3 regions of the Massilia scottii genome follow, and region 2 is predicted to be linked to each of the others. Evidence: predicted binding sites of a transcription regulator. Region 2 holds the regulator's gene; each other region holds the start of a gene.

Region 1 (2,267 bases), on a different contig from region 2:
CTGGCTGTTGACGTTGGCCAGGGCCGAGTCCAGCACTTTCAGTGCATCCGATGCGCCCTTGGCGGTCGAGACATCGATACCGGAGACGGTATTGAGCTTGGCGGCGCCGCCGGCGGTAAAGGCGGTCGAACCGCTGCTGCCGATCGAGAAACCCTTGTCTGAGTTCATCGACACATAACCCATCGAGGTCGAAGTAGCGCCGGTGGCGACAGCGGCGGTGGTGCCGGTAACGCCGGCCGAGTCGATCGAGCCGACGGTCACCGAAGCGGCCGCGCTGTTGTTAGCCAGGGTAATGTTGTTACCAGCGGAGTTGGTCAGGACCAGGCCGTTGTTGGCATCATTGAGCTTGGCGGTCACGCCGGTTTTGGACGACACATCGTTAAAGGCGCTGACGGCCGATGCCAGGCCGGAAGCGTTGAGTGCGGCGCCAACGGTGAAGGTGACGTTGGCGGCAGTGCTGTTATCGGACGTGACAGCCAGCGAGTACACGCCGGCGGCGGTCAGGCTGACCGCTTCTTCGGTCTTGGCAGTGGCGGTCACACCGGTGGTCGAGGTGGCGCCATTGATGGTCGAAGCGAGCGACTGGGCGGTATCGGTCGCGGTCACGGCGATGTTCGACGTGGCCAGGCCTTGCAGGGCGAACGAGCCGGCGGTGTAGGCGGTGCCGGTGGTGGCCAGGGTGGTTGGCGCTTTTTCCGACAACTCGTTGTTACCGTAGTTGTTGGTACGGAAGTTGGCGGTGGTTGCCTGGATCGTCTGGCCGGCGTTGGCGCCAACCTGGAAGGTGGCGGTACCGAAGCTGCCGTCGAGCAGTTTCAGGCCGTTGAATTCCGACGTCTGGGAGATACGGTCGGCTTCCGACAACAGTTGACCGACCTCAGCCTGGATCGCCTTGCGGTCGCCAGCGGAGTTCGTCGCATTCGAGGACTGCACAGCCAGTTCACGTACACGCTGCAGAATGTTGCCCGTCGATTGCAAAGAACCTTCAGCCGTTTGCAACATCGAAACGCCGTCGTTGGCATTGCGCTTGGCTTGATCGAGACCGCGGATCTGGGAGGTGAAGCGTTCCGAAATGGCCAGGCCGGCGGCATCGTCCTTGGCGCTGTTAATACGCAAGCCGGAAGAGAGGCGTTGGAGCGAGGTCGACAGTGCGGAGGCCGAGGTGCCCAGATTGCGTTGTGCATTCAGCGATGCGACGTTGGTGTTGATTACGCTCATGGTAATACTCCTTGCAGATACTACTTATTCATGTTGGCAACTTGCCTTCGCTTTGGTCTGCCCCTTCGGTCCGGGACAATCACACCGCAGTCCTTTTTTGTAACGGGTTACCTGGCGGAAAGTTTAGTGATATCAGGCAGGTATATTTTTTATTTCGCCCCTCAAGCGGGCCCGGGTCGGGGCGCTTGACGGCAGCGTCCGCCAGAACTTGAGGGCCAAATAAAGGTAATTGCGGCCCTGTTTTTGCGCTGTGGAACGCTGTCCGGGCGCTCCTGAGTGATGTGGCCTGGATAAAAATGCTATTTCCATACAACATCGTATTTATCCGGAACAGGTAAAATCGCCGCCTGACATTGCCATACAACATTACCCCTTTCGGAAAACTCAACATGGATTACAGCGACAACCCGCCGGACGAGACCGTTTCGCGCGTGAACCTTCTTGCCAACATTGCATTGGCGATCGGCTTCCTCCTTCCCGTCTGGGCAGTCATGAAGGGGAACGGCGACGCCGAGATGGCCGGGGGTTTCATCGGCGGCAGCCTGGTTGCGGTATTCATCATCCTGCTGCTGCTCAAAGGCATCCTGAAGACGCATCCGCCGCTGCGCATGGCATGCGCCAAGCTGGTGGTCGCGATCGTCCTGATATTGATGTCGCTGGGTAAAATCGGCGCGATGAAGCGCGACATCGGCGCGATCCGCGCGGCGAGCCAGAGCCTGGTGGCGACCATGAACGAAAAGGGCGAGCCAAGCGGGCCGGCGGTACCGCAGGCCGCCAGTGAAGAAGCACGCCAGGTGGTGGCGTTCGTCAATGGCGCCGGCGCGCTGCTCAAACGCCAGGTGGCCGAGCGCGAACTGCTGGACAAGGAATTCGAAAAAATCGACATGAGCACCTTGCTGACGCCGCAGACGCTCACCTCGCGCAAGGGAATTGCCGATTCGCGCGCGAAAATGGCGCGCTACGTCGAGCTGATCGACCAGCGCGACAAGATGATCGTCGCCGCCGTCGAGGAAGGCCGCACCTATGTGCGCACGGCCAAGGTGCCGGAA
Region 2 (2,267 bases):
GCGCCTGGCCAAGACCTTCGAGGTGCTGGTCAAGCAGACCGGCATCGTCATCGTCGACGGCGAATTCGGCGACGACGACAGCTTTCCGGTGCCGGTCATGGACAGCGCCGAAATCGTGGTCCAGGTCTCCACCAGCGCCGCCTCGATCACGGCCGCCTACGCCCTCATCAAGCGACTTTCGCAACAGTTGGGGCGCCGTCCGTTCGGAATTCTGGTAACGGGCGCATCCGAAGCCGAAGCCAAGGTGGTATACGATAATATGTCATCTGCGGCAAGTCGTTACCTTGCCGTACAGCTCACGTCGATGGGCTCGGTCCCGGCGGACGAATACCTGCACCGGGCCGCGCGCTTGGGCCGGGCCGTGGTCGATGCGTTCCCGCTGGCCGGCGCCTCGGTGGCATTTCGCCAGCTGGCGGGGCGCTTTGCCCTGACAGCCATGCCGCAACTTGGCAGGACAGGGGGGACTTCCCATTTTGGTTCTTAAAACATACTTATAACTATGTACACCGTCAAAGGGAAAGCGGACAAGAACCATTTACTGACGGAGCACATGCCGTTGGTGAAGCGTCTCGCCCACCACATGAAGGCCAAGCTGCCGCCCAGCGTCGAAGTGGACGACCTGATCCAGGCCGGCATGATCGGCCTGCTCGACGCCATCACCCGCTATGAGGAAACCCACGGCGCCCAGTTCGAGACTTATGCCGTGCTGCGCATCCGCGGCGCCATGCTCGACGAACTGCGCAGCAGCGACTGGCTGCCGCGCTCGATGCGCCAGAACATGCGCAAGATCGAAACGGCGATGAGCACCCTGCAGCAACAGCTCGGCCACCCGCCCACCGAATCCGAAGTGGCCAAGAGTCTCAAGCTCTCCCTGGCCGACTACCAGGACATGCTGACCGACGGCGGCGGCCACCAGCTGGTGTACTACGAAGATTTCCACGACAACGAAGGGGGCAACGACAGCTTCCTCGACCGCTATGCGGTGGACGATGCCGATCCGCTGCGCAGCCTGCTCGACGGCGACTTCCGCCATGCCGTCATCGACGCCATCGACAACTTGCCGCCGCGCGAAAAAATCCTCATGGGCCTGTACTACGAAGAAGAACTGAACCTGAAAGAGATCGGGGCCGTCATGGGGGTATCGGAATCGCGCGTGTCGCAATTGCACACCCAGGCGGTCGCGCGCCTGCGGGCGTCCTTGAAGGAGCAGGCGTGGACCGGGCCAGCGTAGCGGGGATCTTCCTGGCGCTGTCGGGCCTGCTGATCGGCCAGGCGCTGGAGGGCGGCAAGCTGTCCTCCCTGGTGCAGCCGGCGGCGTTTGCCATCGTCGTCATCGGCACCGCCGGCGCCGTGCTGCTGCAAAGCGAAGCGTCCACCTTCATGCGCGGCGTGCGCATGCTGCGCTGGGTGTTTTCGCCGCCCCCCAGCCAGCGTGCCGGGCTGGCGCGCGAGATCGCCGTGTGGGGCTTGCATGCGCGGCGCGACGGCCTGCTCTCGCTGGAAAAGTACATGGCCGTCAACAAGGATAAATTCGTGCAGAAGGGCTTGCGCCTGGTGGTCGACGGCATCGCCCCCGACAAGCTGCGCAGCCTGCTGGAGATGGAAGTGACGGCCTACGAATTCGGCGAGCGGCAAGCGGTGAAAATCTGGGAGTCGGCGGCCGGATACTCGCCCACCATCGGCATCCTGGGCGCGGTGCTGGGCCTGATCCACGTGATGGAAAACCTGAGCGACCCGGCCAAGCTGGGCAGCGGCATCGCGGTGGCCTTCGTGTCGACCGTGTATGGCGTCGGGCTGGCCAATATGTTCTTCTACCCGATCGCCAACAAGCTCAAGACCATCGTCGCCGAACGGGTGACCCAGTACGAAATCCTCACCGACGTCTTTCACGACATCGCCAGCGGCGACCACTCGCGCGTGATCGAAGAGCGCGTTGCCTGCCTGCTCTCGCGGCCCTGAGCCATGGCGCGCAAAAAGTACGAAGCCGAGCACGAAAATCACGAACGCTGGCTCATTTCGTACGCCGATTTCATCACCCTGCTGTTCGCCTTTTTTGTCGTGATGTACGCCATTTCGGTCGTCAACGAAGGCAAGTACAAGGTGTTTTCGGTGTCGCTGGGCGACGCCTTCGGCGGCAAGGACAAGAGCACGGCCAGTGTCGCCAGCAGCAATGTGCCGCAGCTGATCGTGCTGCCCGATCCGCTCATCAAACGGCGCGCGGAAGCGATGCGGCTCGAAAAAGAACGCCTGACCAGCCTCGCGCAGAA
Region 3 (2,267 bases), on a different contig from region 2:
ACCGATACCGCCCAGTCGCTGGCTTCGACCATCAATGGCGCCACCTCGACCACCGGTGTGACCGCCACTGCCAAGACCGAAGAAGCGGTCAGCCTGACCGCCGCCGGCGTGTACTCGCTGGCTGTCACGTCCGATAACAGCACTGCCGCCAACGTCACCTTCACCGTTGGCGCCGCACTCAACGCTTCCGGCCTGGCATCGGCCGTCAGCGCCTTTAACGATGTGTCGTCGAAAACCGGCGTGACCGCCAAGCTCAATGATGCCAACAACGGCCTGGTCCTGACCAACTCCGCTGGTAACAACATTACCCTGGCTAACAACAGCGCGGCCGCTTCGGTGACCGTCGGCTCGATCGACTCGGCCGGCGTTACCGGCACCACCGCCGCTGTCGCCACCGGCGCTACTTCGACCTCGATGGGTTATGTGTCGATGAACTCGGACAAGGGTTTCTCGATCGGCAGCAGCGGTTCGACCGCCTTTACCGCCGGCGGCGCCGCCAAGCTCAATACCGTCTCCGGTATCGATGTCTCGACCGCCAAGGGCGCGTCCGATGCGCTGAAAGTGCTGGACTCGGCCCTGGCCAACGTCAACAGCCAGCGCGCTTCGTTCGGCGCACTGCAGTCGCGCTTCGAAACGGCCGTCACCAACCTGCAGTCGACGTCGGAAAACCTGTCTGCCTCGCGCAGCCGGATTCAGGATACCGACTTCGCTTCGGAAACAGCCAAACTGACGCGCGGCCAGATCCTTCAGCAGGCAGGTACCGCGATGCTGGCCCAGGCCAACTCGCTGCCGAACGGCGTGCTGTCCCTGCTGCGCGGCTGATCGGCCCCGCTTCGTTACACTCCCCGGCCGCTTTTTGCGCGCCGGGGAATTTTCGTTAAAGGAATACGGTCATGGAACTTCGCCCCTTGGACAACACCGCAGCCGCTGCTCCGCTGCGCCCGGCCGCCCCCGAGAGCGGCGCGGCCACCGCCGCCAGCCGGACGGCACCGCCGGCCGCCGCCGGCAAGACCGAGGCCGCCAGGGAAGCGGCCGAACCCGACCCGGCCGAAGTGACCAAGGTGGTCGGCGAAATCAACGTGGCGATGCAGGCGCTGTCGCGCAATATCGAGTTTTCGATCGATGCCGACAGCAAGCGCACGGTGGTCAAGGTGATCGACCAGACCACCAAGGAAGTGATCCGCCAGATGCCTACCGCCGAGGCGCTCGAGATCGGCAAGGCGCTGGAAAAAGTCCAGGGTTTGCTGATCAGGCAGGTCGCCTGAACCCATCCGTACGGCCCATCGTTAGATGCCGGCAAGAATTGATGCAAATAGGCATAAATCGGGGATAAACCGAACAAGCACCGGATTACCCCTCTAAAGTATGGATAGAAGATGCCGTTAACTTAGTATATTCATGCTTTTACCAGGAGGCGTTCGTGGCCATTTCATCCGTCAGTTCAGGCGGCTCTATCGACGTCAACGACATCGTCAATAAACTGATGATGGCGGAGAGCCGGCCTTTCGTCGCCATGCAGGACAAGGAAAAGGCGTACACGGCCAAGTTGTCGGCCTACGGTGCCCTCAGCGGCGCCCTGGGCGGCTTCCAGACCGCCGTCAGCGGCTTGTCCGACCCGACCAAGTTCAAGACTGTCGGCGCCTCCTCGTCCGATCCGGCCGTGCTCACCGCAAGCGCCGCCAAGGATACCGTCAAGGGCAGCTACAGCGTCAACGTGACCCAGTTGTCGCAGGCGCAGACGCTGACCGCGGCCGGCCAGGCCAGCACCACGGCGCTGATCGGCAGCGGCGCGGCCACCACGCTCACCTTCGAATTCGGCAGCATCACGGGCGGCACCCTGACCAACGGCGCCTACACCGGCGCCGCGTTTGCCCAGGATGCCACGCGCTCGGCGCGCACCGTGACCATCGATTCGAGCAACAACTCGCTGCAAGGCATCCGTGACGCCATCAACAAGGCCAACGTGGGCGTAACCGCCAGCATCATTTCGGATGGCAGCGCCAGCCCCAACCGCCTGGTGCTGACCTCGTCGCAGACCGGCGAAACGTCGAGCATGCGCATCGGCGTGTCGGGCGACGCCGACATCGGCAACCTGCTGGGATATGCCGCCGACGGCACCCAGAACATGACGCAGAACAGCGCGGCGCAAAACACCAAGCTGTCGATCAACGGCGTGGCCATCAGCAGCCCGGGCAACAATGTCTCGGAAGCGATCCAGGGCGTGACCATCAGCGCGCTCAAGATCGGCACCAGCACCGTCAACATCA

What was found. The regulator FliA, encoded in region 2, starts transcription of late flagellar genes. The targets are predictions, from matches to a motif close to CTAAAGTTTNNNNNNNNNNNGCCGNTA.
Region 1: a site for FliA is predicted at 1,405-1,431, ahead of RBA41_RS24760 (flagellin N-terminal helical domain-containing protein). Genes of this name have one in related genera too.
Region 3: a site for FliA is predicted at 1,359-1,385, ahead of fliD (flagellar filament capping protein FliD). Genes of this name have one in related genera too.

The regions. Positions count from the first base shown of each region.
Region 1 is NZ_JAVCWM010000022.1:30,783-33,049, forward strand. Features, by position in the region: gene RBA41_RS24760 (flagellin N-terminal helical domain-containing protein) at 1-1,218, opposite strand, end outside; gene RBA41_RS24765 (hypothetical protein) at 1,608-2,267, shown strand, end outside.
Region 2 is NZ_JAVCWM010000007.1:304,033-306,299, forward strand. Features, by position in the region: gene RBA41_RS12640 (MinD/ParA family ATP-binding protein) at 1-484, shown strand, start outside; gene RBA41_RS12645 (RNA polymerase sigma factor FliA) at 500-1,231, shown strand; gene RBA41_RS12650 (flagellar motor protein) at 1,213-1,959, shown strand; gene motD (flagellar motor protein MotD) at 1,963-2,267, shown strand, end outside.
Region 3 is NZ_JAVCWM010000022.1:25,516-27,782, reverse strand. Features, by position in the region: gene RBA41_RS24750 (flagellin N-terminal helical domain-containing protein) at 1-822, shown strand, start outside; gene RBA41_RS24745 (flagellar protein FlaG) at 894-1,265, shown strand; gene fliD (flagellar filament capping protein FliD) at 1,421-2,267, shown strand, end outside.